DNA from 3 places in the Paenibacillus sp. FSL L8-0644 genome. Region 1 is predicted to be linked to each of the others. Evidence: riboswitches for the same ligand, from Rfam matches in the RefSeq annotation. Region 1 holds a riboswitch; each other region holds the start of a gene.

Region 1 (5,746 bases):
GTTATCTGGAGCATCCGCGTGAAGCGCTGGCTTATTATCGCGGGCAAGGGGTACAAACGATGGTGGCCGAGAAAAAACATATGGGTAGCCGGGCTATTTTGCTATTATTCAAAAACGAACAGGCCGCTGTCGAGTATGTAGGCTACCCGACATTGGGCACGATCTACAGTCGGAGCGGGAGAGCTTTCTTTGAACAAAGCCTTGGGAAGCAAGTGCTGGAAAAGCTGAATGTGGATCTACGGACTGCCGGATATTTTGAACGGAACCAGACGGATTTTGTGTTGCTGGATGCGGAAATTGTACCGTGGAATCTCAAGGCTCGGGAATTGATTGCTGCACAGTATGCGCATGTGGGTGAAGCAGCTCTGCTGGATCGCAGTAAGCTGGTAGACAAGCTGAAGCAGGCGAAGGTTGCGGGCCGAGAGGTTGGAGACTGGTTGGAGGAAATGGAACAGAAGTACGCGAATGCCGTGACGTTTCAAAAGGCTTTTCAAAAATATTGCTGGGATGTGGACGGTCTGGATGAGATTCGTATCGCACCGTTTCATACGCTGGCACACAGCGGAAAGACTTTTTTCGACCATTCTCATATTTGGCATATGGAGCAAAACCGGGAGCTGGCTGGGCTGTCTTCCCTGTTTATGGAGACAGAGTATCGCGTGATCACGGACGAAGCAAGCGAGGAAGAGGTCATTCGTTGGTGGAACGAGATGACAGAGGATGGTCATGAGGGGATTGTGATCAAGCCGGAACGCTTTTTGATGAAAAATCGGGACAAGATGATTCAGCCTGCAATCAAGGTGAGAGGCCGGAAGTATTTGCACATCATTTACGGTATGGATTATCTTGCCCCTGAGAATTTAAAGCGTCTGAAGCAGCGTCGAACGAACAAAAAGGAGCGTCATGCCCTGATGGAAGGAGCGCTTGGTATGGAAGGCGTGGAACGTTTTGTCCGCAAGGATACGGTAGATCGTATTCATGAATGCGTCCTTGCCGCACTATCTCTGGAATCAGAGCCGATTGATCCAAGATTGTAGTTTGCGAGGGAGGGATTGAGATGGAAAGGGGTACACCGTTAATTGATATTGGTGTGAACTTGATGCATCGTTCGTTTCATGCAGATCGGGAACAGGTGGTAGAGAGAGCCGCGGCTGTAGGGATTTCACCGCTGATTATTACTGGGACCAGTGTCCGCAGCAGTCGGGAAGCTTCTCAGTATGCAGCGCGTTATCCGGGCAAGCTGTATGCGACAGCTGGCGTGCATCCCCATGATGCCAAAGACTGCAGTGCAGACACGATTCAGCAGCTCCGCCAGTTGGCGGGTCAGCCGCAGGTCGTATCCATAGGGGAATGCGGATTGGACTATAACCGTGATTTTTCGCCACGTGATGTGCAGCGCCGATGGTTTGGCGAGCAAATCCAACTGGCGGGTGAGCTGAAAATGCCGTTATTTCTGCATGAACGAGATGCACATGAGGACTTTGTCGCTATGCTTCGGGAGTATCAAGGGCTTGTCGATAAAGCGGTAGTGCATTGTTTTACCGGCACGGAACAGGAATTGCGTACGTATGTAGAAATGGGACTGTATATCGGAATCACCGGCTGGATTTGCGACGAACGGCGGGGGAAGCATCTGCGTGAACTGGTCAGAGATATTCCCTTGGACCGTCTGATGATTGAAACGGATGCTCCATTTTTGACCCCGCGTAATTTGCCTGTGAAGCCTAAAGAAGGGCGTAATGAGCCCATGTATCTCGCTCACATTGCTGCTACGATAGCCGAATGTACAGGTCGAAGCATGATGGAGATCGAAATCGCGACGACGGAAACGGCTAAACGTTTCTTCGGATTATAGGATTGTCAAAGCCATAGATGTGGTATATATTATAGTGAATTAAAAAGCATTGTCGGGAGCTTGAGAAAGTCAGGCTGAGAGGGTGGCCCTTGCCACTGACCGTGAAATCTGATCTGGGTAATGCCAGCGTAGAGAAACCAAGAACACTATACAGGAATGCCGCTTTTTTTTGCGGTTGTCGATAGATTCAATGTATGTCCTAGCATTTTACCTTGATCCTGACTTGGCTGGGTATCAGTGTAGTAGTTTAGACTACTGGTTATATAAGGCATATCGACGAATGATGTTTTGTATGGTGCTTCACCTTTTACTGCGCATAAAGCTTGCCTGGAGATTCAGCTCCAGACAAGCTTTTTTTCATGGCCAAGAGGCCAACTATAAGGAAAAAGGGGAGCACGCAATAATGAATACTGCTGTAAGAGCGTCCAAAGGGTTGAAACTGACGGATATTTTGGTCACGATTGTGATCGCTGTTGTGTTCGGGTTGATCTACAAAATATGGGGACCTGCCTATGATTTGATGAAACCATTGGGTCTACACGCCGAGCAACTGATGTATGGCATGTGGTTTATGGCAGGTACGTTTGCTTATCTCATCATTCGCAAGCCGGGTGTTGCGATTTTGGCAGAGGTGGCAGCGGCAACGGTCAGTGCTTTTTTGGGAAGCGAATGGGGTATGTCCACCTTGTACTATGGCCTGCTGCAAGGCTTGGGAGCGGAGCTGTTTTTTGCGGCTTTTCTGTATCGGAACGCAAACCTGTGGGTTGCTTCGCTAGCTGCGGCTGGGGCGGCTGTCACTTCTCTGATTTTAGACTTCAGCTACGGGTATATTGATCAGCTATCGACTTGGAACTATGTTTTGTATATTGGATTTCGGATGATTGGCAGTATTGTGATTGCCGGGGTATTCGCGTTCTATCTGGCTAAGGCATTGGAGGTAACCGGAGTCACGCGAAGTTTGAGGCCTGCAACGGAACAAGATTATAAGGGGCTGGATTGATGAGCCGGGCAACCGAAGATGTGGTGGCTTCGATCACCCGGCTACGGTTGAAATTCCCCGGTGAGCAAGAGCTGCTTTTTCACAATATGTCTTTGTCTGTCCGCAAGGGGGAAAAGCTGCTGCTACTGGGACCGAGTGGATGCGGTAAATCAACACTGCTCCAAGTGTTAAGCGGTCTGATTCCACGCACGATAGAAGTGCCTATGAAATGCGATGCTGCTGTAATCCCAAGTGTCTCAGGTATTGTATTTCAAGATCCTGATACGCAGTTCTGTATGTCATATGCAGATGAGGAACTGGCTTTTGTGTTGGAAAATAATCAGGTTCCCCGGGAGCAGATGCGATCCCGTATTCGCGAGCTGCTGATACAGGTGGGTCTATCGACGGATGATATACATATGCCCATTGGCAGCATGTCACAGGGAATGAAGCAGCGGCTGGCGATTGCGTCTGTGCTGGCTATGGAGCCAGAAGTGCTTTTTCTGGATGAGCCCACGGCTTTGTTGGACGAGGAAGGCACTACACAGGTGTGGGATACCATTCGCAACATTTCGGTAGACCAGACACTGGTGATTGTGGAGCATAAAATTAATGAAATTGTCCATGATGTGGATCGGATTGTGGTGCTTTCTGCTCAAGGGGAGATCATTGCAGATGGAAGGGCCCAAGAAGTATTTCATGTGCACCGGCAGGCATTGTCCGAGTACGGCGTGTGGTATCCGGGAGTATGGAATGAAGCGTCTTCGCCACGTTGGAGTGAAGCAGTGACGCAACAGAATGGTGCGGGGACTGATGTGCTGGAGCTGGAACATTTTAGCGGCCTCCGCGGTTTAAGTTCAGTGATTTATGTGGAGCATGCGCAGGTGAAGCCTGGCGACTGGATTGGCGTGGTTGGTGAAAACGGGGCTGGCAAAAGCTCGCTACTGCTCTCCATGATGCGCTTACTTCGCACACAGGGACGTTATAGCGTGCGCGGAATTGAGGCAGGCAGTACAGAACAACTGGCAGAGCGTATCGGGTTCGCGTTTCAAAATCCCGAGCTGCAATTTGTAGCGCATACCGTACGAAAGGAACTAGAGTATTCGTTACCCAAGAGCTTGTATACCGTTGAACAGTGCCGGGAACGGGTCGATCGGATGCTCGTACAGTTCGGACTGGAGCGGCTGGACGAGCGGCATCCGTATCAGCTTTCGTTAGGCCAAAAAAGGCGGTTGAGTATTGCTACGGCTATGATTCGTGAGCCGGAAGTGCTGCTGCTCGATGAACCGACCTTTGGGCAGGATGCGCGTAATACCTTTGTCATGCTGGATATGTTGGAGCAGCTGAGAGCGGCGGGCACGGCCATTGTGATGGTCACCCATGACCCGGAAATTGTCCGTCGATATTGTACCGATACATGGCGGATTCAGAAAGGGGAACTACAGTATGAACCTGTCCTTTCCCCATCATAAAACATGGCTGCATCGCGTGAATCCGGGCCTAAAGCTCGTGATGTTTTCCATCCTGTTTGTGGTCGTTATAGTCATTCATGATCCGAATGTCATGTTTAATGTTGCGTGTGCTATGCTGTTGCTGCTTGTCTGGTCAGGCCATCCATGGAAGAGGCTGCTGCTATACGGGTCTCCCTTTATATTGGTGTTTATTTCAACTTCAACGGGCATGATGATGTTCGGCAAAGGGGTGACGACCTGGTGGACATGGGGCTTGATCCATGTGACGCAGGAAAGCTTTTACCGAGGCATGCATCTGGGCTTTCGTGCGCTGAGTATGGCTGCGGTAGGTTTGTTGTTTGGTTTAACGACTCGTCCAGTGGACCTTTTTTATTCACTGATGCAGCAATGGAAGCTCCCTCCGAAGTATGCATACAGCTTTTTGGCAGCCATGCGGTTGATGCCTATGATGGTGGAGGAATTCCAGGCATTGAGACAAGCCCACCGTATTCGAGGTTTACATCAGCATGTGTCCAAATGGAATATGTATGCCACGCTTCGCAGGTATGCGATTCCGCTACTCGCTCAAAGTATTCGGCGTGCCCAGCGCATTGCTATTGCTATGGAAGCCAAGGGTTTTACCAATGAAACCAAGCGAACGTATTATTATGCGATCGGCTATTCGGCTATAGATATTGTATTCATATTCTATTTTGTCGTCATGCTTACGCTGGCTTGGGGACTTGGGATTTGCTTTCCTTATGTAGGGGTGTGGGATGTACGTTAATTGTTGTCAAAAGGCTTTGCCCGTTTTCTGCTCTGTGGTATATTAATGCAATGGGAATTGACGGCTCGTACAGACCCGCCTGGGCTGGCGGGCTTATTACATTTTCCCTGAGAAATGGATCATCAGGAGGCCAGGTTTCATGATTACGCTGCATCAGGTAAACAAGCATTATACCACCTCAAGCGGCCAATTTCATGCGGTTCAATCCGTGTCCCTTCAAGTGGAGGAGGGGGAAATCCACGGTATTATAGGTGCCAGCGGTGCCGGTAAGTCTACCTTGCTCCGGTTGATGAATGTATTGGAAAGGCCGGATGAGGGAAACGTGGTTGTGAACGGGGAAGATCTGACTCGCATGCCGGAAAAACGTCTCCGTGAAGCGCGGCGATCCATAGGGATGATTTTTCAGCATTATCATCTTGTTCACAATCGGACGGTCAGTGGAAATGTAGCAATGCCGTTGGAGCTGGCAGGTGTCGCGAAAAAAGAGAGAGCAGAACGTGTGCGCGAATGCCTGCAATTCGTCGGTTTAGCTGATAAAGCAGAACAGTATCCGGCACAATTGAGCGGAGGCCAAAAGCAACGTGTAGCGATAGCCAGAGCGCTGGCGAATCGACCTGCGGTGCTGCTGTGTGATGAGCCGACCTCGGCGCTTGATCCGCAGACGACCGCGGATA
Region 2 (5,746 bases), 1.8 Mb from region 1:
AACTTTTGAGCAAATACGTCGTTCCACCATTGTTCGCAGCGTTCAAGAGAACTTGGCGCGAATTATTAATGTCCATAACGAAAAAGCAGCGCGTAACGGCATAACTTATTCGTTCACGCTACCGATCATTCCGCAAGAGGAGTGGTACAACACGGTAGATGATGTGGGGCTGATCGCGTTTATCCAAGGCATTCCGGTTGGAGACAGGTATTACAATAACTATGGATTTGGTGGTGGGAGAGTCGTTAGAAAGCAAGACATTATCGGTGGCATAGAACCAGATACTGGAATAAAGTATTTTTATAGAGATTCATGTCCAGCTCCCTTTAAAGCGAGTGAACGTTTCACGGATGAAAAATCTGCAGCAGCTGCGGGTTACTTTGAGTACAAATGTTATAATGGCTTAAAATAATCACCCTCATGGGTGGTTTTTCTTTTTTTAGGCAGATCCATACCAAAAAACCTTAAAATTCACTGTTTTCAATATTCCGATATGGTTGCAGAATGTGCTACAATAAAGCTTTGAGAGAAACGAAATGCATATGAAATAAGAACAGTCGGCAATGCCGATGACAATAAGGAGCCAAAAACAGCTTATGAGTTTATTGACTGTAGAAAATGTATCCCACAACTTTGGGGACCGCGCATTATTTAAAAATGTTTCCTTTCGATTGCTTGCGGGGGAACGTGTAGGTTTGGTAGGAGCTAACGGTGTTGGTAAATCGACACTCATGAACATTCTCACTGGAAAATTGCTTAAGGATGAGGGTAAAGTGGAATGGACTCCACGTGTGCGTTACGGCTATCTGGATCAGCATACCAAGCTGACACCGGGCAAAACGGTACGTGATGTATTGAAGGATGCTTTTCTTCCTTTGTTGGAATTGGAAAAGGAAATGATGCAGATTACTGACAAAATGGGGGATGCTTCTCCTGATGAGTTGGAAGTGTTGCTGGAACAGATGGGTGAAATTCAGGAGCAACTGGATATGGGGGATTTTTACCTCATTGATGTAAAGGTTGAAGAGATGGCGAATGGACTAGGTCTGTCGGCCATAGGACTGGATCGGGATGTATCCGCACTTAGCGGCGGGCAACGGACAAAGGTTCTTCTTGCTAAGTTGCTGTTGGAAAAGCCGAACGTCCTGTTGCTGGATGAACCTACCAACTATTTGGATGTAGAGCATATTGAATGGCTTACGCGCTATTTGAAGGATTATCCTTATGCTTTTATTCTTATTTCACATGATACTGAATTTATGAACCAGGTCGTTAATGTTATTTACCATCTTGAATTTGCCAAGATGACCCGTTATTCAGCTAATTATGAAAAGTTTCTCGAAATGGCGGATCTAAACAAAGCCCAGCATATTGATGCTTATGAGAAGCAACAGGATTTTATTAAGAAACAGGAAGATTTTATTCAGCGTAATAAAGCGCGTGCCTCTACATCAGGCCGAGCAAAGAGCCGTGAAAAGCAGCTTGATCGGATCGAACGTATTGATAAGCCTGAAGAAGCCGCAAAACCAACCTTTCAATTCAAAGAGGCACGTGCAAGCGGAAAGACGGTATTTGAGGGTATTGATTTTGAGATTGGTTATACACATGCCCTTTTGCCTAAAATGTCCATGACGATTGAACGTGGCGAAAAGATTGCAATTGTCGGCTACAATGGTGTCGGTAAATCGACATTGCTCAAAACCATATTGGGAAAAATTCCGCCAATCAGTGGAAAAACCTATCAAGGTGATTTTTTGCAGCCCGCTTATTTTGAGCAGGAAGTAAAGGCCGAGAAAATTACACCGATTGACGATGTGTGGAATGAATTTCCGCATTTGAACCAGCATGAAGTACGAGCGCATTTGGCGCGTTGCGGTTTGAAAAATGAGCATATCACGCGTCCGCTATCTGCGCTCAGTGGTGGAGAACAGGCTAAAGTCCGTCTTTGCAAACTGTTAATGCGTGAAAGCAACTGGGTACTGTTCGATGAGCCTACCAACCACTTGGATGTTAAAGCAAAGGATGAGCTGAAACGTGCTTTGAAGGAATACAAAGGGACCGTATTGCTTGTATCTCACGAACCGGACTTTTACGAGGATTGGGTAACCAAAACGTGGAATGTGGAAGAGTGGTCAAGTAAAGTTAACTAAAATCAGCTAAATCCAGTTCCAGCAAATTTCACACGAAGTGGGGTTTGCAGAATTAGAAAAATATGCTAAGCTATCTTTAGCTTATACAATAAAATAGTCACACTAGGGGAGCCGCCCATGCGGCTGAGACGGAATAAATGGATTTCGGACCCTTTGCACCTGATCTGGGTTATGCCAGCGTAGGGAAGTGAGCGCCGTACAAACAAGGCAACACCATCTTTATTTTTGTTTGTGCGTGGGACGATACACGTATACGGATATCATGGTCCGTTCGATTATTGGACGTTCGTTAAACCACTTCCTTGGGGAAGTGGTTTTTTTGCGTTTCGTTCATTTTAAGTAGTTCGAGCTTCCGTAGACGATTCACATATAATCCCCTTTCATTCCTGCTGGTAGACGTGGCTGGCTAAGCTTAGATCCTTTAGTCCAATGTGAGGTGAAGACAAAATCGAATTACACGCAATTTCGATGGAAAAGGGCACTTTTGCACAAGCCGCCCAAGTGGCTGCTGTGATTTGTCCGTATGTTCATTATGTACACGCACGTTTAAAACAGAATGGTGCCTCTGCATTGCTTTCTTTGACTCGCAGCCTGGTGGAGCAGGAAGTTCCTTTGCAACAAATTGTAGTAAATGATCGTGTGGATGTAGCTTTACTTACTTTGGTCGGAGCCGTTCAATTACCAGCTAATGGATTACCTGTTGTGGATGTGAAAAGCCTACTTCCAAAGGGTACACGCTGTGGAGTGTCTGTACATTCCTTGGAGGAGATGCAAATTGCTGAGCGGGCAGGAGCGGACTATGTACTTTATGGTCACGTATATGAGACCCATTGTAAGCCCGGTATTGTACCGCGGGGTTTAGCTCAGCTTGAACATATTTGCAGACTGTCAAACATTCCGGTGATTGCGCTAGGCGGCATACAACCGCATCATATCCCGGAGCTTTATAGGGCCGGAGCAAGCGGAATTGCGGTGATGTCTGGTATATGGGAGGCTGAGTCGCCCGTTGCAGCTGCAATGGAGTATAGGCGAATGGCAGACCTTGTAGTTCACAGCCTGTAGCGAGAAAACGAGAGTAGAGGCAAGCTGAAAGCAGAAGGGTTTATGGAGAGGAGATACGGAACAAATGCTAAAGATACACACAGAGGAAAGAGTGATTGGACACGCTGAATGCTTGGTCATAGGTGGAGGTGTCATCGGCAGTTCCATTGCTTATCATGTGGCCAAGGAGGGAAGAAGTACGATTATGCTGGAACGATTGATCCCGGGTGAGGGAGCCTCAGGAGCAGCGGTTGGAATGCTGGCAGCGGAAAGTGAAGAGTTCACCGGCTCTGAGCTATCACGATTTGCTCGCATAAGTCGAGATGCATTCCCTGAGCTTGTCTGTGATCTAGAGCGTTTGTCAGGTATTTCGGTGGAATTCCGTACTGAAGGGTTTGTGACCCCTTTCCGTACGGAGACTGAAGGCCAAAAACGCTGGAAAGCTGCTAAAACGCGAGAGGGTGATTCTCCTATCTGGTGGGATGCGAAAGAATTGGCCCGACGAATTCCAGGTTTGGATGAACAAGCGATCGGGGCAATATATCGTTCAAAGGAGACACAAGTGGCTCCTGTCCAGCTTTGCCGTGCTTATGCAGGTGCTGCTGCGGTGCTGGGAGCAACGGTATGGTCTGGTACACAGGCAGAGCAACTGGTCATACAGGATGGTCGAATTTGCGGTGTCCGTACAGATAGTGGTTTTTTTTCCTGCGATCAGGTCATTATTGCCGGAGGCTTGGATAGCATGAAATTGCTAGCGCAGGTTGGGTTTGAATATCCACTTTATCCGGTCAAGGGCGAAGCGGTAGCGGTCTCCTTGAAGGATCACCCGTTAGAATATACCATTTATGCTGATGATATTTACCTCGTGCCTAAACAGAATAACGAGCTTTGGATTGGGGCAACGAGCCTTCCACATCAATATGACGAAGAGGTGACCGTAGGAGGCTTGGAGGGGTTGCTGGCACGTGCCTCTGCCTGGCTGCCGCGCGTCCGTGAAGCTTCTTTTATACGCGCTTGGGCGGGCTTACGTCCGCAGGCTGTATCAGGTCATCCTTTTATAGGCATTGTTCCTGGGGGCGAGGGCGTATATGCTGCAGTCGGGCATTATCGTAACGGTGTCCTGCTGAGTGATGCTACCGGGCGTGCGATGGCAGCTATGCTTAATGGGGCTTGTGCAGCAGAACTTGGGATAAGTAGTTTTTCTTCTGAGCTCCTCAAGGAGAAAAGCTTATGAAGCTGACGATTAACGGCCAGAGCCTGACCTTTTCTAATCGAATCACTCATGTGAATCAATTGCTACATGAGCTTGATGTAAAGGTGAAAACCGTAGTGGTGGAGCTGAATCGGCATATATTGACCCGTGAAGATCATGATGAAGCGGTACTGAAAGATGGAGATTGCCTAGAGATTGTACATTTTGTGGGAGGCGGTTGATTATGTTAACCATTGGAAAAGCATCTTTTACCTCGAGGTTGTTGTTGGGAACAGGAAAATTCTCTGATCTAGATATCCAATCCCAAGCCGTAGAGGCTGCTGAGACGGAAATATTGACGTTTGCTGTACGGAGATTGAACTTGGAGGAACGGGATAAGCAGCATTTTCTCGATATGCTGGATTTGAGCCGGTATACACTTCTTCCCAACACAGCAGGGGCTACAACAGCAGAGGAGGCGATTCGTATTGCCAAATTGGCAAAAGCCTCCGGCCTGTGCGATATGATTAAGGTGGAAGTCATTGGGGATAGCAAGACACTGCTGCCGGACCCATTTGAAACGTTGAAAGCTAGTGAAAAGCTGTTAGAAGAAGGCTTTATCGTGCTGCCCTACATATCGGACGATGTGATTCTAGCAAAGAGGCTACAAGAGCTTGGAGTACATGCCGTTATGCCTGGAGCTTCACCGATTGGTACAGGACATGGTTTGCTTAATCCGTTTTCATTAGGTCTAATTATTGAACAGGCGGAGGTTCCGGTTATTGTCGATGCGGGTATTCGCTCACCCGGTGACGCGGCAATAGCGATGCAGTTAGGGGCAGATGCTGTTTTGTTGAATACAGCCGTATCAGGAGCGAAGGACCCGGTAAAAATGGCCGAGGCCATGAAACTGGCTGTTCGTGCTGGAAGATATGGTTTTGAGGCGGGGATGATTCCTGTAAAACGTTACGCTTCAGCAAGCAGTCCGATAGAAGGTATGGTTCAGGCATGAAGGTAACTGACAAATCCGGTGCAGGAGGAACACATTCAAGTGACCGTTATTCCAGACAGGAAAGATTCGCGCCCTTTGGACCGACAGGACAACGTCGGCTTGCTTCTTCCCACGTACTAATCATAGGTGCCGGAGCGTTAGGTACAGGTATTGCGGAAACGCTCGTTCGCGGGGGTGTAGGTACAGTGAGCCTCGTAGACCGGGATTATGTGGAATGGAGCAATTTGCAGCGCCAGCAGCTTTTTCAGGAAAGTGATGCTGCGCAAAGATATCCCAAAGTAGTAGCTGCTCAGCGAAGATTAAAGGATATTAATTCGGAAACGGTTATACATGCACATGTACTGGATGTTG
Region 3 (5,746 bases), 230 kb from region 1:
TGCTCTTCAAGCAACTCTATGGCGGTGCGTTCCGTCTGTTCGAATACAGTCCGCCAATCATCCAGCAGCCGTACATAAGTAGGCTCCAGTCCCTCGGTAGCGGATTTAATCACTTCCACATGCCAACTTTCCTGCTGCTTCCAATGCCGAATTTCCTCCAGCACACGTAAGGGCAGGAAAGACCCATAAGTACTCAGCATCGTTTTATACCTCCCGTATCCCACTATGGCTATCCGGCGGATCTGGCAGATCTGCCCTGGATGCATACGTACCCAGTATATTCGCTGTCCTATCGGGAATATGTCTATGAACTCGCTTAATTTGGTCACATCTGTTACGTAGAACAAGAATACCATGGTAAACGAAAAAGAAGCCCAGCTACGGCACGGGTTAGTGTCCGTAGGCAGGCTTCTTCAAGGTGAAGAATTAAATACAGTTTTTTTGAAAAATAATTCTTTACTTTGTAGTCGTTTGTTTGTGGGCATCAGCGATCGTTTTCTTGTCCTCCAGCTCCTGTACACTGCTTAGAAACGTCGATACCCGCCGTAGATATTCACGGGGATGCTCTCTGAAAATAAGCTCATGTATTCCGTTTTTGACAATCCATACACTAGAAAGTGGGTTGGTTTGATTGGCAGCGAGCTTTTCCGCAATAGGATAAGGAGCCTTTTCATCCTGTGTACCATGCACAAACATGATCGGGAACGGATAGTTTTCCTTTTTAACCTCCTGATATGGAATCTGATGCAAGCTGGTGCCGTTCAAGACTGGAAACAGCAACTCCAGAATTTCCAAAGACGGATGTCTTGGCAGGTTAATTTGATTGTGAATGTTATGGTACAGCGTATCCGGCTCCAACAGGAAAGTGCTGTCCAAAATCATTGCGTCCACATCCTTGGTTTGCAAGCCCGCCTGAAGAGCGGTTCCTGCCCCCATGGAGAAGCCCCATACGATAATCTCCGACGAGCCGCGTTGCTTCGCAAGCTGGATCGCTCCGAGAAGCTGCTGGGATTCCGCTTTGCCTCCGGTTGCGACTGATTTGCTGTTTTGTGACGCGAATCCATAATCGAACATGACCACATTAAAGTTCAAACTGTGGGCATAATGCGCCAGATCATACATGGGAATCCAGCTTTCTTCGCGGTTAGCTCCATAACCATGGCTGAAAATAATCGTTTTCCGCGATTGATCCGCCGGGATATACCAGCCTTGTACCATGCGGCTACCATCCTTGGCAGGGAAGCTGACTTCCTCATAAGGCATGTTTTTGGCCTGCATCGGATTAGAGTACAGCGGCGCGACGGTAGGATTCGTAAGTACCCATGCGATGTAAGCATGCAAGGCAATAAAACAAAACAACAGAAAAAAAACGACCGACAGCAGCAGAGCAATCACAACGTGCTTGAACCGCAGCAGACGGGGATTAAAGAGTGGGGTGGACGGCTCCTGAACAGCGGTCTGTAGCTGAGAGTTGCGCTGGGATGTAGAAATCATGTAAGAGCCTCCTTATATAAAATTGATCTTCGTTTCAATAGAATTTAGGTATAATTCCACTTGAAAATGATAGTGTATATCCGTATAGATACCTATTATCGTATGATGGGGGTTATCCAAAGTCAACGCCTGAACCGGAAAAGTAAAAATGATGCAAAGAATTGTCGATGTTTGTTCTCGTTCTGTAATATGGTTGTCACAAAAACATCGGTTTACAGTAGCCGCGACTATTCTATATAATTTATGTAACCATGTTTCATAGTGTGAAACGAATATGGATACAAGAGGAGCGGTTCACGAATGGAAGACCGTAAATTAACCGTTCGCGCTGTAGAGCGTGCACTTGATATATTGCTGTGTTTTACCGCAGATTCGGATCTTGGCCTAACGGAGATTGCCTCCAAAATTGGTCTACATAAAAGCACGGTTCATCGGCTGCTGACTACGTTGGAGGATCGGGGCTTTGTCGTTCGGAATGCCGAAACGGAAAAATATCGACTTGGCTTCCGCATTTGGGAGCTATCCACACATTTGTCCCAAAGTGACGAGCCGGCGGTGTTGTTACAGCCTGCAATGGAAGGACTGCGTGACCGTCTGGGCGAAACGGTCAGCTTGTACTTACGGGACGGCAGCATGCGTATTCGCATACAAGCCGTGCAGAGCAATCAGGCGATCCGCAGGGTTGCGCCTGTGGGTGCGCGTATGCCGCTGGCTGTAGGAGCCTCCAGTAAGGTGCTGGCTGCCTTTATGCCGCCGCAGGAGCTGGAAGCCCTGCTAAGCGGGAATGAATGGCCGCCCTCGGTAGACGCGGAGGTCTATAAAGCCCAGCTGCAGGACATTCGCGAGAAGGGCTATGCGACCAGCTATGAAGAACGGGAGCCAGGGGCCGCTGCTGTGGCAGCACCAATTGTGAACCGGAAGGGACAGGTCACTGCGGCTTTATCTGTATCCGGTCCGGTCAGTCGGCTTGCACCCGAGACGCTACATGACTTTGCTCCGATTTTGATCGAAGCGGCGAAGGAAATGGGGCTTATGCTTCCGTAACAAGAATGAATGCAGTTGAAGCAAGCAAAGTGATTTGGTGAGGAGCGTCTTCTTGCTAAATGGAACCTAGAAGGGTTGCCAAAGCCATAAATTTGAAGTAGTCTGATAAGGATGGCGGGATGTCTGTTATGTCCGCCTCATGTGAATAGAAGTATCGCAGTTACTGGGGGAGCCTGTAATGCCGGGCTGAGATGGAATCGTGTAAGATTCCGGACCCTTTGCACCTGATCTGGATCATACCAGCGTAGGGAAGTAATCGGCCATTGAAATGTATACGCAGCTGCTGTCTACGGTGACGCATTGGAATAGGATTATTCCACATGTGCACGGTCTGGATAGCTGCCTCGTTAGATTAGCCGGTTCCCTCGGGAACCGGCTTTTTTGCATAGATCAGCGCCACCCTGGGAATGGTTCCGGATCGGTGTGTCATTTCATCGAAACAGGAGGAATGGACAATGAAGCCGACAGAAGTAGAAGGAACAAAAGGAACAGAATTTAAATCAGCAGAAGTAAGGTTGGCAGGAACAAGGGAAGTTGGGGTAGAGAAGACAAACGGGGAGCAAGCCAGTGGGGTAACGCCCTTTCCAGGGAGCCGTAAGGTATATATTCAAGGCTCGCGGCCGGACATTGCCGTCCCAGAGCGGGAAATTGCTCTTCATCCTACACATACGCCGCAGGGCACGGAGCATCATGAGCCATTGCGTGTGTACGATACGAGCGGTCCCATGACTGACGAAGCCTATCAGGTCGATATCCGTCAGGGCCTGCCTCCATTACGGCGAGCTTGGGCACTGGAACGGGGCGATGTGGAGGCTTACGAGGGACGCGCCGTCAAACCGGAGGATAATGGACTGAAACCTGGCTCCAAACGGGAGACAGTTGAATTTCCCGGCGTGACCAACCGTCCGCTTCGTGCTTCGCAAGGTCGTACAGTGACGCAAATGCATTATGCACGGCAAGGGATCATTACGCCCGAAATGGAATTTGCGGCGATCCGCGAAGGGGTGGAGCCTGAGTTTGTACGGCAGGAATTGGCGGCTGGACGAGCCATTTTGCCTTCGAATATCAATCACCCGGAAAGTGAGCCGATGGTCATTGGGCGTCATTTTCACGTGAAGATCAATGCGAACATTGGTAATTCTGCGGTTACCTCCTCGATTGAGGAGGAAGTGGAGAAAATGACCTGGGCTGTGCGTTGGGGCTCGGATACAGTTATGGACCTATCCACAGGCCGTAATATCCATACCACACGTGAATGGATCATTCGGAATTCTCCTGTACCGATTGGAACTGTGCCGCTGTATCAGGCACTTGAAAAGGTGAACGGCGAAGCAGAAGCGCTGACGTGGGAGTTGTATCGCGATACGCTGATCGAGCAGGCGGAGCAGGGAGTGGACTATTTTACAATTCATGCGGGTGTATTGCTGCGGTATATACCGATGACGGCGAATAGAATGACGGGAATTGTGTCCCGTGGCGGGTCGATCATGGCAGCCTGGTGCCTTGCGCACCATCAGGAGAATTTTTTGTATACACATTTTGAAGAAATCTGCGAAATTATGAAAGCCTATGATGTGGCCTTTTCTCTCGGGGATGGTCTACGTCCAGGTAGTATCTATGATGCGAATGATGAAGCACAGTTTGCAGAGCTGGAAACGTTGGGCGAGCTAACGCAAATCGCATGGAAGCATGATGTTCAGGTCATGATTGAGGGGCCGGGACATGTCCCTATGCATAAAATCAAAGAGAATGTGGATTTGCAAATGGAGATTTGTAAGGAAGCTCCTTTCTATACCTTGGGACCGCTCACGACGGATATTGCCCCCGGATATGATCATATTACCTCAGCCATCGGGGCGGCGATGATCGGTTGGTTCGGGACGTCCATGCTGTGCTATGTTACGCCTAAGGAGCATTTGGGTCTTCCGAATAAGGATGATGTCCGTGAGGGTGTCATTACCTACAAAATTGCGGCACATGCTGCCGATCTGGCGAAGGGCCATCCACGGGCGCAGCAGCGGGATGATGCTTTGTCCAAGGCACGCTTTGAGTTCCGCTGGCGGGATCAGTTCAATCTGTCGCTTGATCCCGAGCGGGCCTTGTCCTACCATGATGAAACGCTACCAGCAGAGGGAGCCAAGGAAGCACATTTTTGCTCGATGTGCGGCCCCAAATTTTGTAGTATGCGCATCACGCAGGACATTCGCGCCTATGCAGCGGATAAGGGGCTGAACACCGAAGAAGCAGTGGCCGCTGGGATGCGTGAGAAGGCAGAGCAGTATCGGGATGGCGGTCAGTAAAACGAATGTGTGAGTTTAGGAACGCATGAATCAAAAAAAGCCGTGGTTCTCTACAGTCGATGTAGGAAACTACGGCTTTTTGGCTTATGTAAAGCGAGTCATGCAACCGGATAAACGGCGCCTTATTTTTTACCCATTTTTTCATTCAAAATGTCCTGAAAGCTGAGCTTCTTCTCCGAGCTATCTTCTTTCTTCTGCATACTCACCGCGTTGGCACGTTGGTATTGGTGGTGAAAGGGCATCAGGGTGTGGACGGTTAAGTTCATTGTATTCATGTAGATCATTCCTCCAATTCCATATTGTCAAATTCAGATTGAGTTGCTTAGGACGTCTGTATAGGACTATTTATATGTACTTGATGTCGCAATGCTATGTAGGTTGCTTGGTTATGTTTCAATCATTATACCCACATTTTTTCAAAGTAAAACGCTTTTGACATAAAACAGGAAGATGGTCATGTGTGTTCAAAATGCCGATTAGGAGGATGGTCGTTTTAGGGGAAAATGTGCCTAGGTCTAAAACAAGGGCTTGAGGCCCGTTTTCTTAGTTTAGTAGTCGGGATTGTGTTTTTTTGTCGAATAACCTTGTAAAAGGAGGGTTTTGCGGACTCCTCAAGTCAGGATTGAGGCAGTCTGGTGGCGAATTAAAGTGTCAAAGTTGTATTGACTTTATGTTTGGTAGTAGATACCATGAACTGGTTGTCAGCGTATTTTGACAACAAGAGTCAGCCAATCGATCTGGCGATTCATCCTTTGAAATGTTAGAGAGAGGATTAGAGCATATATGAAAAAATGTATTGCAGACATCGCATTTATTATTCTGGGTGCGTTTTTTTTCGCGCTAGCTGTTAATCTGTTTGTGATCCCGAATGAGTTTGGCGAGGGGGGCGTTACAGGGGTCACAATCAT

Evidence for each region. Region 1 has a riboswitch for thiamine pyrophosphate ahead of NSS94_RS05080 (ECF transporter S component). Riboswitches for the same ligand answer to the same signal wherever they lie in the genome.
Region 2: linked by a shared signal. The riboswitch ahead of NSS94_RS13150 (thiamine phosphate synthase) and the one ahead of NSS94_RS05080 (ECF transporter S component) in region 1 are both predicted to bind thiamine pyrophosphate.
Region 3: linked by a shared signal. The riboswitch ahead of thiC (phosphomethylpyrimidine synthase ThiC) and the one ahead of NSS94_RS05080 (ECF transporter S component) in region 1 are both predicted to bind thiamine pyrophosphate.

The regions. Positions count from the first base shown of each region.
Region 1 covers NZ_JBBOYN010000001.1:1,128,967-1,134,712, forward strand. The annotation lists gene NSS94_RS05070 (polynucleotide kinase-phosphatase) at 1-1,037, shown strand, start outside; gene NSS94_RS05075 (TatD family hydrolase) at 1,058-1,855, shown strand; TPP riboswitch at 1,899-2,008, shown strand; gene NSS94_RS05080 (ECF transporter S component) at 2,259-2,855, shown strand; gene NSS94_RS05085 (ABC transporter ATP-binding protein) at 2,855-4,306, shown strand; gene NSS94_RS05090 (energy-coupling factor transporter transmembrane component T family protein) at 4,281-5,072, shown strand; gene NSS94_RS05095 (methionine ABC transporter ATP-binding protein) at 5,212-5,746, shown strand, end outside.
Region 2 covers NZ_JBBOYN010000001.1:2,940,090-2,945,835, reverse strand. The annotation lists gene NSS94_RS13160 (hypothetical protein) at 1-412, shown strand, start outside; gene NSS94_RS13155 (ABC-F family ATP-binding cassette domain-containing protein) at 597-2,150, shown strand; TPP riboswitch at 2,245-2,353, shown strand; gene NSS94_RS13150 (thiamine phosphate synthase) at 2,619-3,212, shown strand; gene thiO (glycine oxidase ThiO) at 3,277-4,425, shown strand; gene thiS (sulfur carrier protein ThiS) at 4,422-4,625, shown strand; gene NSS94_RS13135 (thiazole synthase) at 4,628-5,395, shown strand; gene NSS94_RS13130 (ThiF family adenylyltransferase) at 5,392-5,746, shown strand, end outside.
Region 3 covers NZ_JBBOYN010000001.1:900,801-906,546, forward strand. The annotation lists gene NSS94_RS04110 (Fe-Mn family superoxide dismutase) at 1-200, opposite strand, end outside; gene NSS94_RS04115 (alpha/beta hydrolase) at 457-1,494, opposite strand; gene NSS94_RS04120 (IclR family transcriptional regulator) at 1,795-2,538, shown strand; TPP riboswitch at 2,694-2,806, shown strand; gene thiC (phosphomethylpyrimidine synthase ThiC) at 2,994-4,838, shown strand; gene NSS94_RS04130 (hypothetical protein) at 4,961-5,113, opposite strand; gene NSS94_RS04135 (YitT family protein) at 5,622-5,746, shown strand, end outside.